2 linked regions of the Prochlorococcus marinus str. MIT 9313 genome follow. Each later gene encodes a partner of the first gene's protein in a complex. Links are inferred from orthologs where the notes say so. Each region holds a gene or a part of one and is shown in the gene's direction. Other genes may lie near its edges.

Region 1 (7,496 bases):
GAAAATCATTCACCAATAGCGCTTCTAGATCACCGATCTGCTTGAGACTTTCGCGACGTAGGTCGATGAAGCGATCTACGTTTTGATTACTGGCTGCATCCCCCAGGGCCTGGACCGTTTTTCCCAAGGATTCCAAAAGTGCTTCACCCTTTTCTCGAGATGCTTCTGGGATGGCTGCGAGGATGCTCTTTTTGCGGGTTATTACTAGGAACTGACTAGAAGAAGCAGCTTCGTTTAGCGCAACCCAGCGATTGCCCTTTGAAGACCCAACCACTTTGCTAGTGGCCTCAAGGGTGGCTTGCATTTGGCGGAGATCTTTTTGTTCGATTGGTAGGGCATTTCGCAGGATTGCGGCACCATCGGTCACTGCACTTCCAGCTGGCAGAGCAGCCAGAACAGGATCACCCCAATTCAGTAAAAGTACTGCGAGCACTGTGATCAGGCTGGTCAGTAGAGGAGTATTTGGCATGTGGAACTCTTCTTGTGCTGGGACTTTGGCACAGCCGTATGATCCATCTGATCCGTTCAGCGGGAATGATCTCAAGTAACGACTTCCGCACTGGCACCTCGATTGAATTAGACGGTTCTGTTTGGCGTGTAGTCGAGTTTTTGCATGTGAAACCGGGTAAGGGTTCAGCATTTGTGCGTACCAAGTTGAAGGCGGTGCAGAGCGGCAACGTGGTGGAAAAAACCTTTAGGGCTGGGGAGATGCTTCCGCAGGCCTTGCTTGAGAAGTCGACTCTTCAACACACTTATATGGAGTCCGGTGACTATGTCTTTATGGACATGTCTAGTTATGAGGAAACCAGGCTTACAGCGCAGCAGATTGGTGACAGTCGTAAATACCTCAAGGAAGGGATGGAGGTGAATGTGGTCTCATGGAACGGAAATCCTCTTGAGGTGGAGCTCCCCAATTCTGTGGTGCTTGAAATCACTGAAACTGATCCTGGTGTTAAGGGTGATACCGCTACCGGTGGCACTAAGCCCGCCATCCTTGAGACTGGGGCTCAGGTGATGGTTCCTTTGTTTCTTTCTGTGGGCGAGAAAATTAAAGTCGATACACGTAACGACAGCTACCTCGGTCGCGAGAACTAATGGCTATGCAGCTCGATCATGATCAACTGCACCAGTTGCTTGCAGCCTTGGCGGAAAGCGACATACAGGAATTTCGCCTTGAGGGAGATGATTTTCGTCTAGAGGTCAGGCGGAACATCCCTGCACCAGCAGTGGTGGCTCCGGTGATGCCATTGTCTTCGACCGTTGAGATGCCTTCACCGGCTCCAGAACCGAGAGTTGAGATGGTCGGACCTGGGACTCCGCCTCCAGCGGTACCAGGTTCAAGAACTGATTTCCTGGAGGTAACGGCACCGATGGTCGGCACGTTTTACCGTGCTCCTGGCCCTGGGGAATCCCCATTTGTAGAAGTTGGTAGTCGCATCGGTGTCGGTCAGATCGTGTGCATTTTGGAGGCCATGAAGTTGATGAATGAGTTGGAATCTGAAGTCAGTGGCGAGGTGGTTGAAATCCTTGTAGATAACGGCACGCCAGTTGAGTTCGGTCAGGTTTTGATGCGTGTTAAGCCTGGCTGATCAGCGTGATTCCGTGAGCTCCCAGGCGGCTTTTAGGGCGGCCAACATGCTGTCGGGTCTGGCACATCCCTTTCCGGCAATGTCAAAGGCGGTGCCGTGATCAGGTGAGGTACGTAGAAATGGAAGCCCAAGGGTGGTGTTGACGGCCGAGTCGAAAGCCAGCAGCTTCATTGGGATTAGACCTTGATCGTGGTATAAGGCCAGGATCCCGTCTGGGGTTTGGGCGCAAGGGATGCCATGCCAAGCCTTTGCAGCTGAAAGCCAACATGTGTCGGGAGGTAAAGGACCGTCTAGTTGGATCTCAGGGTGCTCCGTTTTCCATCTGTTCAGCATTGGGATCAACCATTTCAGCTCTTCATGGCCCAGTTGGCCTTGCTCGCCAGCGTGGGGATTGAGGCCTGCGACTGCAATGGATGGATCGGTTTTGAATCTTTGGCAGAATGCCTTGAGTACGTTGAGCTTCGCTCTAACCAACTCAGGGGTAAGCACTTGTGGGACTGCTGCTAGCGGGATATGGGTTGTTGCTAGCAGAGTGTTGAACCGCCAGCCGTTATGAGGTGAGATCGCGGTGAAGAGCATGGAGGCTTGATCAGCTCCCACCAGTTCTTTAAGTCGTTCGGTTTGACCGGGATAGTGATGGCCTGCTGCATGCCAGGCCTGCTTGGCAATAGGAGCGGTAACAAGGGCGCGGGCTCGACCCTTCAAGAGGAGTTCTGTTGCCTTTGTCAACCATAGAAAGCTTGCGGCTCCACTCTGTGCTGTGGGGTATCCAGGCTGAAGTGTGCTCTGCAGGGGTAGATCTTTGATGTCGAGGTTCTTTGGATTGGCTAGGGGAGAGATCCCTTGAGCTTGTAATTGGGCATAGGTCAGTTCTAGGCTTTTTCGACAGCCAACCAGCTGGGGATGCAGCTTTGATGGCAAGCTTGGTGAAGCGAGGGCCTTTAGGGTGACCTCCATCCCGATGCCAGCGGGATCGCCGATGGCGATAACGATAAGTTGATTAGCGTCAAAGCCTTCAGAAGGCATAGCCATGATGCGCTGGTTGCTGCTTGGTTTGCTGTTGTTTGGTCTTGGTACCGGATTGCGGAATGGTTGGTTGGTGGTGCATTGGAGTCAGTTTTTGCGCGATGCCGGGTTGACATTTATCGATCCAGAGAAGCCCTTTAATTGGAACGAGTTCATTCTTGGTGGTCCGGATCGGGAACGTTCAACAACTAAGGAAAATTCGTCTGTGAGACCTTGAAACCTTCTGCCAGATAACAGTCTCTAAGGCCGGATTGATAGTTGGGATGCATCAGGGAATAGCCAAGCTCGCGGCATAAGAGCTGATTGCTGACCCTGCGATTCTCTTGCCAGAAGGAGAGTGCCATGGGATTCATCTGTGCAGCGGCAACTGCAAATGGCTCAATTTCGGGTAAGGACTTTCCAAGTAGTTGGGCGGCGAACCCGAGTACGTCTGTATAAGCTGTTGGCAGGTCATCGGTGACGTTGATCACGATGGGTCGCTGTCCATCAGCAGCGCATTGGATTAGGTGCAGGATGGCGCCTGCAATGTCATCGACATGAATTCTTGAAAACACTTGGTTGGGCTTATGGATCATTCTGCTTTGACCTGTGTTGACGTTTTTAAGCACTGAGCGGCCTGGTCCGTAGATGCCAGGCAGTCGCAGAATCTGCAGGGGTAATCCCGAAGCTTGCCAGGCCTCTTCACAGGCCAATCTTCTTTTGCTCCGTGCTTGTTGAGGCTGAGGGTGATCGATTTCTGTGACCCAGCGTCCTTGGCGATCTCCGTAAACCCCTGTGGTGGAGAGATAGCCAACCCATTGCAATGGCAACGCTCTGAGCTGGTCGCCCAAGCATGTCAGTACTGGATCTTTCCCATCGGCTGCTGGCGGTATGCAGCTGAGTAAATGCGTGACTCCTTCTAGAACTTTTGTGGCTGGCAACAGCTTGGTGGCACTATCAAATGCGATGTCTGCGTCTGGGCTGTTGATGTCTCTGCGGCTGCAGATAGCAGTGCTGCCAAGTGCTCTCGCCAGAGCCACTACATGCTGGCCACTGAATCCTCCACCGAGAACCAGCAACTTTGAGCCGGTGGGGAGAGGCGGACTCCGCTTGACAAGCTCTGTGAGCATGAGTACAAATGTATTATATTCTGGGTTTGGTCATGGCGAGCTCCTATTTGCGCGCTTCCGCGATTTCAGTGTCCATGCTGCCGCGTCGGGCATGTCCAAGGATCGTTCAAGGTCGGCAGATCAGTTCGGCTTTTCATTTTGTCTTGCCTTTGGCTTTGTTGACAGGTGCGATGCTTCTGGCTCCGGAGCAACCTGAGCAGCAGGCTTCTATTTGCCAAAGACATCACCCTGTGGTGGCCTGTCAGGTCTGGTGAGATTGGTTTAGGCCAGCTGGGGCATCCATTCTTCATCTTGGCTGATAACAGGAGCTTCTCTATGGTTGGTTTGGGTCCATTGAAGCAGCCTTAAAGCCAGTCTGAGATCGCCATCCATCCAGGCGCGGATGGCCATTGCGCGTCGCGGATCATAGAAACGTTGGCGCCTATACCACTCGAAGGCATCGGCATCTGATTTGTGACCGTTACAGGATAGACAGGCTGGAACGCAGTTTTGAGTAATACTTAAGCCACCGCGACTGCGAGGCAAAATATGGTCAATTGATTCAGAAGGTTTGCCGCAATAGATACAACTTTGAGCGGTATAGTTGTGAAGGGATTTTCTCCATCTTCGCACACGTAATTTGGGGCAGAGATCTTCGAGGAAAACCGCGTCCCTATTGTGCATCTGAGTTTCTCGGTTTTGTGAAGTGTGCCGCGCATGCTCTTTGAGTCAATGTGTCTAAATATCTATTTTGACTTGCTTTGCGCTGCTTTTTACAGTGGTTGCTTTCGCGCTTGCTAGTAAGGCAATGGGGCGTAAATTAGGTGTTCTCTTGAGCAGTGAAGTTCACGCCTAAATCGTCTTCCAGCTGTTATTTGGGTCTGACTGCGGCGGGTTTGGTCAAGGTGACGTTCCCTTTCGATGCGGTCACTCAGGCTCAGCTTCGCAAAGTGAGGCCTCGTGGAATTTGGCGTGGTACTCGCCAGGGCTGGGAATTTCCTTTGGTTGCGGCTCAACATTTGCAGAGGCAGTTTGGCTCACGTTTTTTGGTGCAGGATGACTTGGCTCAGTGGCTGAGTTGGTTCGAACAGCCTTTGCCACCGATGCCGCCCCATCGCGATCTCGTGAGCTATGCAGACCTTGAGGTTGTTTTGACAGATGGTCGTAGACCTCTTCCGCATCAGTGCTCTGGAGCCCGTTGGTTGTTGGCGCGGCGCGGTGCAGTCTTGGCTGATGAAATGGGTCTTGGTAAGACTCTTACCTCTCTTTTGGCGGCTCGCGCGATGGTGAGATGTGCTGATGTACGGGTCATGGTGGTGGCGCCGGTGGGTCTTCATGACCACTGGCGTATCGAAGCTGCAAGTCTTGATTTGCCGGTGTGCATCCATAGCTGGGCTCGTTTGCCTAGGGAATTGCCGGCGGCGGGAACGCTTCTGTTGGTGGATGAAGCGCATTTCGGCCAGTCCATCAAGTCAAGACGAACTCAGGCTCTTTTAAGGCTTGCGCGGCATCCGCGTTTAAGGGCTATTTGGTTACTCACCGGGACGCCGATGAAAAATGGTCGTCCTGATCAGCTTTATCCACTGCTGGCGGCCATTGATCATCCTTTGGCTCGAGATCAACGCAAGTTTGAAGAGCGTTTTTGTCAGGGTTACTGGCGAGATCAAGGTGGACAGCGACGCTGGCTTTCACGTGGTGCGAGTGATCTCGATGCTCTAGGGAAGCTCACACGGCCATTGGTTCTGCATCGACGCAAGCAGACTTTGCTTGGCTTGCCCCCAAAACGTCGTCAAGAGCATCGGGTTGTTCTTACAGAGTCAGAGTCTCGTGGTTTTGACCATCGTCTCGCTCTTGTCACTGACAACTATCGCCATCGTGTTCAGCAGGGTTTGGTGCGTTCAGATGCGGAATCGCTGGCGGTGCTTACGGCTTTGCGTCAGATTGCAGCGGAGTTCAAGCTGCCAGCAGTGGAGACTGTTGTGGCAGCACTTCTTGCTGAGGGGCAAGCCGTTGTCCTTTTCAGCAGTTTTGTTGGTCCTTTGCTGCTTTTGCAGCAACGCTTAGGGGGTGAGTTGTTAACTGGGCGTCAGCGTCCAGGCCAGCGTCAAGAAGCTGTGAATCGTTTTCAATCAGGGATGAGTTCCCTTTTGTTGGCAACCTATGCAGTAGGCGGGCTTGGTTACACCTTGCATCGCGCTAGGCATGTGGTTTTGCTTGAACGTCACTGGACACCTGGTGATGTGGATCAGGCTGAGGATCGTTGCCATCGATTGGGGATGGATGGTGGACTCACGAGTCACTGGTTCCAACTGGGTTTTGCAGATCAGCTGGTGGATTCTCTGATAGCAAGTAAGGCCGAGCGGATTGAGGTATTGCTTGGTTCTCGTCGTGTTGGACTCAAGCGTCAGCCTTTGCCAGTCATGTTGAGATGTTGCATGCAGGAGTCTTTACGCACGGTTAGTTCGTGACGCACCATCGGATCAGCTGACGTGCCTTGTTGATTCAGAAGCTTTAGGCCTTTGGAGACATCTTGACAAGCCAAATTGGTTTGGCCAAGCAGGGTGTAGATCAGTGACCGGTCGTTGAGTGGTTCAGGGTCGTTTTGATGTTGGTTCACTACGCTATTGCAGCGCAGTAGGGCTTGGTCGAGTCCTTTGAGGTCAAGATTTTCCAAGCAAGCTTGGGACGAGATATTCGATTCAGCAGATGGATTGGTTGGTGCTGAGCGACTGTTGCAGCTAAGACCGGAAAGCAGCAATCCGCTCAGACATAGTTTGGCAAGGAAGCGAGGGAATTTAATAGCTGTAGTGCTGCTCATGATCTGTACTTGAAGGAGTGGTGGTGTTGGTATTACCAGAGCTATAGGAGTCGATGACAGTCTCATCACCACTTACTTGATCAGCTCCAGATGAAGAGCCTTTGTTACCTCCGTAGAGATCACCAAGGTATTGACCGCAGTTTGGATAATTGCTGGGTTCATTGACCACTGCTTCAGTAATTAATACGGCAGCATGCTTTGGTGAGGTCTTGAAAAGGCTATTTCCCTGGCGTTTGATTAGGGCATAAGAGGCAGTCCAGCTCACCTCATGGTTATTGCCATTACTACGCATGAAGCAGTAGATCTGGGCTCCTTTGCTTGCGGCATCAGTTGTTGCTGACTGGGCAGCTGTGGCAGAAAGACTGATTCCCACAAGGCCTAGCAGTGTGAGTGAAAGGGCAACTCGATTTCGATTTCGATTCATCGCTTGCAAGTCAACACAGTATTGATCAACTTATCGATTGAAACTGTCCTGTCCAGGTTTAATCAGGAATCAATGAGTCCTAATGGGGCCAATAGCTTCACCAGAAGCGGTAGTACCAAAAGTACGGTGATTAATCTCACAGCATGCAGGGTGGCGACTGCAGCACCGACGCCGAATTCCGCACCTACCAGACTCATGCCACTGATGCCTCCTGGGGCAGCGCCGAGGAGAGAAACCACAGGGTCAATACCTAGTAATCGACTGCTCCAAAGACCGATCACTATCCCAGTAAGTACAAGGGTCAGAGTGATCAGTAGGGCTGGTTTCCAGAGGTTTTGCAGCTCCCCTAGGGAGCTTTTGGTCAGGCCGGTACCGATCACCGTGCCGATGGCGATTTCAATTGCGGTGCGTGTTCCTGAGGGCCATTCAGCAACATCAAGGCGACCGGTCATGCTCACGAGCCCTGCACCTAAAAGAGCACCTGCAAGGGGTGCTGCTGGAATGCCAGTGCGCAATGTCAGCAGACCCAATGCTGTTCCTGCCATGAGATA
Region 2 (7,608 bases), 550 kb from region 1 along the record:
CTGACAAGAGATACACCTCAGTAACCTCACAGGAGGCACAAGCCATTTTGGAGTTCTCCACATGCGCCAGCACCGCATCGTTCTGCTGCCTGGTGATGGTATCGGTCCTGAAATCACTGCTGTAGCAAAGCTTTTACTTGATGCATTAGGCCACCAACACGGTTTCAAGCTGAATTTCGAGCAACACCCCATCGGTGGGGTTGCCATAGACGCAAGCGGATCGCCCTTGCCCGCCAGCACCCTTGAGGCATGTCAAGCCAGTGATGCGGTGCTCCTTGCAGCAATTGGTAGCCCTCGCTTTGACGCCCTGCCCAGGGAGCAACGGCCGGAAACAGGCTTGCTATCCCTTCGGGCAGGACTGAAACTATTTGCGAACCTCAGGCCGGTGACGATCCTGCCGGCCCTGATCGATGCCAGCAGCCTGAAAGCAAATGTGATCAAAGGCGTTGATCTAATGGTGGTGCGTGAGCTCACAGGTGGGATTTATTTCGGCCAACCGAAAGGGCGGATTGAGGCCGATGGGGATGAGCGCGCTTTCAACACAATGACCTACTCCAGAACTGAGGTGGATCGAATCGCCAAGGTCGCTTTCGAGCTCGCCCGCGATCGCAGCGGAAAGCTTTGTTCAGTAGATAAGGCAAACGTGCTTGATGTCAGTCAACTGTGGCGTGATCGTGTCGATGCTTTGGCTGCCAACTATGGAGATGTAGAGCTCAGCCACATGTATGTGGACAATGCCGCGATGCAATTGGTGCGCAACCCCAGGCAATTTGACGTGCTGCTTACCGGCAACCTATTCGGAGACATCCTTAGTGACGAAGCAGCGATGCTTACCGGTTCGATTGGCATGCTGCCCTCAGCTTCGCTCGGCAGCGAAGGACCAGGACTGTTTGAACCGGTGCATGGCTCCGCACCCGATATTGCAGGACAAGACCTGGCCAATCCAATGGCAATGGTGCTTTGCGCAGCAATGATGCTGAGAATTGGCTTAAAGGAAAACGATGCCGCCAGGGCTCTTGAAGGATCAGTAGAGCGTGTTCTCGCGGCAGGTTTCCGTACAGGTGACCTCATGAGTGAGGGTTGTACCCAACTGGGCTGCGCAGAGATGGGTGAGCAATTGCTGCAAGCGCTTTAAAGGATCGAGAACTCTGATAAGCAAATGCTGATGTTGCCAAATTGAGCTGTTTGCTCCATGACCTGCCAAAATCTCTGGGCCTGTCCTGTCTGCGTCGATGTCGAAGCGTCACCCGGTTGTCGCCGTTACAGGGTCCTCTGGAGCCGGAACCAGCACCGTAAAGCGGGCCTTCGAACACATTTTTTCCCGAGAGAAAATCACGCCCGCCGTTGTGGAGGGCGATAGCTACCACCGCTTCGAGCGGATGGCCATGAAGGAAGCCATGGCTGACGCCTTGGCCAAGGGTGAAAACTTCTCCCACTTCGGCCCAGAAGCGAACTTATTCGACAAGCTGGAAGAGCTCTTCCGCACCTACGGTCAAACAGGGGGTGGCAAGAAGCGTTATTACTTGCATAGCACTGAAGAGGCAGCAGAACATAACAGCCGCCTAGGCACGAAACTTGACCCCGGTCAGTTCACCCCTTGGGAGGAAATTCCAACCAACACGGATGTTCTCTTCTATGAAGGACTGCATGGTGGTGTCGTTGGTGATGGCTACGACGTAGCAGCCTGCGCCGACCTACTGGTTGGGGTGGTACCAATCACCAACCTTGAGTGGATACAAAAAATCCACCGCGACAATGCCGAGCGAGGCTATTCCGCAGAAGCAATTGTGGATACGATTCTGCGACGCATGCCTGATTACATCAACCACATCTGTCCACAATTCAGCCGTACAGACATCAATTTCCAGAGAGTGCCCACTGTGGACACCTCGAACCCATTCATTTGTAGGAACATCCCTACGCCGGATGAAAGCTTTGTGATCATTCACTTCCGCAAAGGTGCTCGCGAAAAATGGGGCATCGACTTTGGAGATCTGCTCAACATGATTAATGACTCGTTTATGTCGAGTCCGACAAGCATCGTGGTGAACGGAGGCAAGATGGGTTTTGCAATGGAATTAATTTTGACCCCGATCATTCATCGCCTGATTGAAGACAAACACAAACTCTCATAAACAAAATAATTTAGTTACCTCAAGAAGCAACTATGATGGGATTATCTGAGTAATCAGTTAATCCTATTTCTATTTCCAACCTCTCATTTGTAATTGCAACAGCCGCTTCCCGATCAACCGAGGCAGCACGCTGCGATCGGTTCAACAGCGGCCAACTGATTGAGAAAGCACGACAAATTTATTTCAACTATCTCTCCAACACCATCACTGGTACGGAACCCATTGGTGTTGTTCTGAATGAAAACAATGGGAAAGGACGCGTTGTCTTTGATCTTCCGGTTCTGCTTCCAAAAGAAAAATTTCTCAAGCTAGAGCTCCTGCGCACCCTCCCGATGCGCTCCCGTCAAACCCGTGCAAGAACCATCGCCATCTCTAGGCGCAGCTAATGCTCTGGATCTATCTAGCGATCATCGGAGCTTGTATGGGCAGCTTCATCAATGTGATGGCTTGGCGGCTTCCACGAAAGGAATCATTGATTTGGCCTGGTAGCCATTGCCCACGTTGTGGATGTGGTGTGCGTTGGCACGACAACATCCCAGTACTCGCATGGATTCAACTGGGCGGTCGCTGTCGTGATTGCAGAACCACCATTCCAGTGCGTTATCCAGCGGTGGAGAGTCTCAGCGCCGGGCTTTGGGTATCGGCTGCCTTGGCAGCTCCAACCAGCATGGGCGAGTTGTCTTCCTTGTTCAATCTCTTTGCTGGAGTCGTGCTTGTCAGTGTGCTGTTGCCACTGGTCCTCATCGACCTCGATCACATGTGGTTGCCTGAACCACTTTGTCGGGCTGGCCTTTTGTTAGGCCTGGCGTTCACCGCGACAGCGGCAGTTTCACTCGGCTGGAGTAAGGGATCAACCCTGCTACTCGACCATTTACTAGCAGCAGCAGCAGCCTTAATTGCGATGGAAGGGCTTAGCTTCCTTGCCAAAAAGCTGATTGGTCAGCCGGCCCTTGGGCTTGGTGATGCCAAATTGGCGGCCATGGCTGGAGCATGGTTAGGACTGAATGGGGTGGCTATGGCCATGACCCTGGCCATCATCAGCGGCGCAGCGGTTGGTCTCATCGGTCGGCTTGCTGGTCAGCTACAACCTCGCCAGCCTTTTCCCTTCGGGCCTTTCATTGCCTTTGGGGTCTGGGGTGTATGGCTTTGTGGATCAGATTGGTGGTGGCAACATTGGCTCAACCTAATGGGTCTTTAATAGACCAACTGCTGCTAGAAAAAAATGCCAACTGTCAGTGAATCAAGCGCGCTTTAGATTTGGATGAATCACCACTTCTTAATTTGCGGTATTGGACATAAGCATGGACACTTGATCCATCCTTATGACTGCCCGAGAAGCCTTGTGCCAGTTGAGAAGTCACCCGTCCTCACACTGATTTAAAAGGATGAGTTTATTCGACTGGTTTGCTGATCGTCGCAAGGGTCAGTTCGTTGGCAAGGTGAGCCAGGAAACTGAAGAAAGCGATGGCCTTTGGGTCAAATGCCCCGAATGCGGTCAGGTGGTTTATCGCAAGGATCTTCATGCCAATGCAAGTGTTTGTTCCAACTGCGGTTACCACCACCGCATCGATAGCGACGAAAGGATCGTCCTGATTGCTGATCAAGGAAGTTTTAAATCACTGGATCGCAACCTCAGCCCTACAGATCCACTCGGATTTAAAGATCGCCGTGCCTATGCCGATCGACTTAGAGAAAGCCAGGCCTCAACAGGCATGAAGGACGGGGTCGTCACAGGTCTTTGCCAAGTCGAAGGAATGCCGATGGCCATGGCGGTGATGGATTTCCGCTTCATGGGCGGTTCTATGGGATCAGTTGTTGGCGAAAAGATCACCCGACTGGTGGAGCGGGCAACAGCCCAAGGTCTACCCCTCTTGATTGTCTGCGCTTCAGGCGGAGCTCGAATGCAAGAAGGTATGCTCAGCCTGATGCAAATGGCCAAGATTTCCGGTGCTCTTGAACGACATCGAGAGGCTGAATTGCTCTACATGCCACTACTCACTCATCCAACTACCGGTGGTGTGACTGCAAGTTTTGCCATGCTTGGTGATCTAATTCTGGCGGAACCGAAGGCTCTGATTGGCTTTGCTGGACGCCGGGTCATTGAGCAGACCTTGCGGGAAAAACTACCCGACAATTTTCAGACTGCCGAATATCTGCAAGAGCATGGCTTCGTAGACACGATCGTGCCTCGAACGCAACTTCGTAAAACGCTGGCCTCACTCTTGCTGCTGCATGGCTGTAAAGCGAAAAAGGCCGCGGGTAAATGAGCAAATCTCTATTCCGATTCTGCCTCTGGCTAGGTCAGGGTTTCATGCTCCTGCTGCTAACCCTTTTTATTCCTTACGGCTTTCTCGAAGTAGAAATCGCAAGCGCTGGCCCAGTCGAATGGAAGGAAGTCCCCGCTACTGAAGCTGGACAGCAATGGTGGGATATAGGCAGCCTTCATTACGACAAGGATGGCAATCTCAGCGTGCTTAGTCGCTTTACTCCAGCGCTCAGAGAAGGCGAGAAGCAACAAAATGGCAGCCTCTATTTGATGCATGTGGATTGCGATCAAAAGCTCTTCAGGGATACCTCGGTGAATGGTTTGCATCGTTTCCGCGCAGAATGGAAACCCTCTGATGGCGATGAGCTCATCGATGCAGTCATCGATGAGGTTTGCACTGCAGAGGTGACGTAAAAATCAATCATGAATCCAATTCGTCCACCAATTGGTGTTGCTATTGCCGGCCTTGGCTTCGGTGAAAGCGTTCATCTTCCGGCACTAAAAGCCAATCCAGACCTACAGCCTGTTGCCCTATGGCATCCACGCAGAGAGCGACTAGAAAAAGCTTCTAACCAGCATGAACTTATCGGCTATAGCGATTGGTCAGCCCTATTGACTGATCCAAAGATCGAGGCCGTGATTCTGGCAACACCACCAGGCCCGCGTTTTGAATTGGCGCTCGAAGCATTGAAAGCTGGAAAACATTTGCTTCTGGAGAAACCCGTGGCGTTGCATGCCGATCAAGTCGCTGAACTGCAACGACTGGCCATCAAGCAAAGATTGAGCGTGGCCGTGGACTTTGAATACCGTGCTGTGCCGTTGTTTATGCAAGCCAAGCGTTTGCTTGATCAAGGGATCGTGGGAACGCCATGGCTGGTGAAACTTGACTGGTTAATGAGTAGTCGCGCCAATGCTTCAAGACCATGGAACTGGTATTCCCAATCCGAGGCAGGTGGCGGCGTGATTGGGGCGCTAGGCACTCATGCCATGGACATGCTGCATTGGTTGTGTGGGCCAACTCGCCAGGTGAGTGCTCTGCTATCCACCTCGATTCAAACAAGGCCTGATCCATTTAGTGGCGAACTGCGTGATGTGAGCAGTGAAGACGTCACCCTGGCTCAGTTAAAGCTGGGTGGAAATGAGAGGCCTGAAATACCTGCACAGGTGAGCCTCACGGCAATTGCCCTCCAGGGAAGAGGGTGCTGGCTGGAGATCTACGGCAGCAACGGCAGCCTCTTGCTTGGCAGTGACAACCAGAAAGACTATGTGCATGGCTTTGGCCTCTGGGCAGCAGCTGCCGGTGAGCCACTTCGCAGCATTAGCGCTGATTTGGATCTAGCGTTCCCTACCACATGGACTGATGGTCGCATCGCCCCTGTAGCGAGGCTTCAAGGCTGGTGGGCCGAGAGCATGCGCAGTGGCCAGCCAATGCTGCCAGGCCTTGCGGAAGGATGGGCCAGCCAACACGTATGCGACAAAATAAGGGATTCAGCTAGATCAGGACAGCGACTTGAAATCCAATCGACACTCTGAAAATAAATAAGCCTGATAGGGATAGGTGACAGTTCTGACCATCGTCTTATAAAGTCCGGGGCCGCAGGTCCAGGACTCTTTGCTTGAGAACTGGCCCCTACTGACACTACGGAGATCTCTATGGCCCTCGTTCCGCTAAGGCTTCTGCTTGACCATGCCGCAGAAAACGGCTATGGCATCCCTGCTTTCAATGTGAACAACCTCGAGCAGGTGCAGTCCATCATGGAAGCGGCTTACGAGACTGATAGCCCCGTGATCCTGCAGGCCTCCCGCGGTGCTCGAAGCTACGCAGGTGAAATCTTTTTAAGACATCTGATCATCGCCGCCGTTGAGACTTATCCAGACATCCCGGTTGTGATGCATCAAGACCACGGGAATAGCCCCTCAACATGCTTTGGTGCTGCAGCCAACGGGTTCACCTCTGTGATGATGGATGGTTCTCTTGAGGCAGACGCCAAGACACCTGCCAGCTACGAGTACAACGTTGCTGTCACAAAAGAAGTCGTAGGCGTGGCCCATGCCATTGGCGTAAGCGTGGAGGGTGAACTGGGCTGCCTGGGCTCCTTGGAAACAGGTATGGGTGAAGCCGAAGACGGCCACGGATTTGAAGGCAAGCTCGACCACAGCCAACTGCTCACCGACCCAGCTGAGGCCTCCGACTTCGTCGCTAAAACCAAAGTTGACGCTTTAGCAATCGCGATTGGAACCAGCCACGGCGCCTACAAATTCACGCGCAAACCCACTGGTGAAGTATTAGCGATCAGTCGAATTGCAGAAATCCATAAGGCCATCCCTAACACTCATTTAGTGATGCACGGTTCCTCTTCCGTTCCCCAGGAATGGCTGCAAATGATCAATAAATACGGAGGTGCAATCCCTGAGACCTATGGCGTTCCTGTCGAAGAGATCCAAGAAGGGATTCGCAATGGCGTGCGTAAGGTCAATATCGACACCGACAATCGCCTGGCTTTCACCGCTGCTGTGCGTGAAGCTTCTGTCGCTGATCCTGCCAACTTTGATCCACGCCACTTCAACAAACCTGCGCGTAAATATATGAAGCAGGTCTGTCTTGATCGCTATCAGCAGTTTTGGTGTGCCGGCAATGCCAGTAAAATTAAGCAACGTGATATCAACTATTACTCAGCCCTTTATGAGAAAGGGCAGCTTGATCCAAAAAACGCTGTTGCTGCATGATTAAGGCCAAATGAATCGCTGAGGGGGGCTGCGAGGCCTCCCTTTTTAATGAATATGGCTTAGGACAACAACATTAGAGATCCATTGCGTCCGTCGAGGCGCGCTATTGCTCCAAGAGGCAAGGCAAGATTCGGTTGGCCATGACCAACAGGAAGATCACTGACAATTGGCACGCCAAGAGAAGAAAGACGCTCCTCAAGGATGCCGACCATTGAGAAGTCTCCCGGGACAATCTCCCCTTTCCAGCTGAAACGGCCTGTAGCTACGGCCGCAACATCTCGTAGCAGCCCTGCGCTGCGCCATTGTGTGAGCATGCGATCCACCCGATAGGGTGCTTCACCTACATCCTCGAGCACTAATACGGCACCACGCAAATCAGGGAACCAGGGTGTTCCGATTAGATGTGTGGCCACGGTGAGATTGGTTACCACTAAAGGGCCTACAGCAATGCCTGGAATGACCCCAATGCCTGATATCGGG

What was found. Proteins that work in one complex are often made in the same cells at the same time.
Region 2: the proteins of accB (region 1) and accD are in contact, whole or in part, in a solved structure (PDB 8UXZ), measured with the Escherichia coli proteins. The link is inferred for Prochlorococcus marinus str. MIT 9313 from one-to-one orthologs.

Annotation. Positions count from the first base shown.
Region 1 is NC_005071.1:33,611-41,106, forward strand. The notes cover bases 1-2,841. They hold accB (acetyl-CoA carboxylase biotin carboxyl carrier protein), read left to right. Parts: upstream 1-1,094; coding sequence 1,095-1,589; downstream 1,590-2,841. Other genes in these bases: AKG35_RS00150 (peptidylprolyl isomerase), read right to left, coding at 1-469; efp (elongation factor P), read left to right, coding at 535-1,095; pdxA (4-hydroxythreonine-4-phosphate dehydrogenase PdxA), read right to left, coding at 1,590-2,621; AKG35_RS00170 (hypothetical protein), read left to right, coding at 2,620-2,832; AKG35_RS00175 (SDR family oxidoreductase), read right to left, coding at 2,804-2,841. Outside these bases: more of AKG35_RS00175, read right to left, coding at 2,842-3,724; AKG35_RS00180 (hypothetical protein), read left to right, coding at 3,757-3,978; AKG35_RS00185 (HNH endonuclease), read right to left, coding at 3,986-4,387; AKG35_RS00190 (DEAD/DEAH box helicase), read left to right, coding at 4,543-6,171; AKG35_RS00195 (hypothetical protein), read right to left, coding at 6,108-6,521; AKG35_RS00200 (DUF6554 family protein), read right to left, coding at 6,499-6,945; AKG35_RS00205 (AbrB family transcriptional regulator), read right to left, coding at 7,008-7,496. UniProt on the Escherichia coli protein: This protein is a component of the acetyl coenzyme A carboxylase complex; first, biotin carboxylase catalyzes the carboxylation of the carrier protein and then the transcarboxylase transfers the carboxyl group to form malonyl-CoA.
Region 2 is NC_005071.1:579,023-586,630, forward strand. Bases 2,509-5,461 are described here. They hold accD (acetyl-CoA carboxylase, carboxyltransferase subunit beta), read left to right. Parts: upstream 2,509-3,520; coding sequence 3,521-4,402; downstream 4,403-5,461. Other genes in these bases: AKG35_RS02805 (prepilin peptidase), read left to right, coding at 2,521-3,333; AKG35_RS02815 (hypothetical protein), read left to right, coding at 4,447-4,815; AKG35_RS02820 (Gfo/Idh/MocA family protein), read left to right, coding at 4,825-5,461. Outside these bases: lpxD (UDP-3-O-(3-hydroxymyristoyl)glucosamine N-acyltransferase), read left to right, coding at 1-24; leuB (3-isopropylmalate dehydrogenase), read left to right, coding at 62-1,135; AKG35_RS02800 (phosphoribulokinase), read left to right, coding at 1,233-2,135; more of AKG35_RS02820, read left to right, coding at 5,462-5,934; fba (class II fructose-bisphosphate aldolase), read left to right, coding at 6,055-7,128; AKG35_RS02830 (S66 peptidase family protein), read right to left, coding at 7,188-7,608.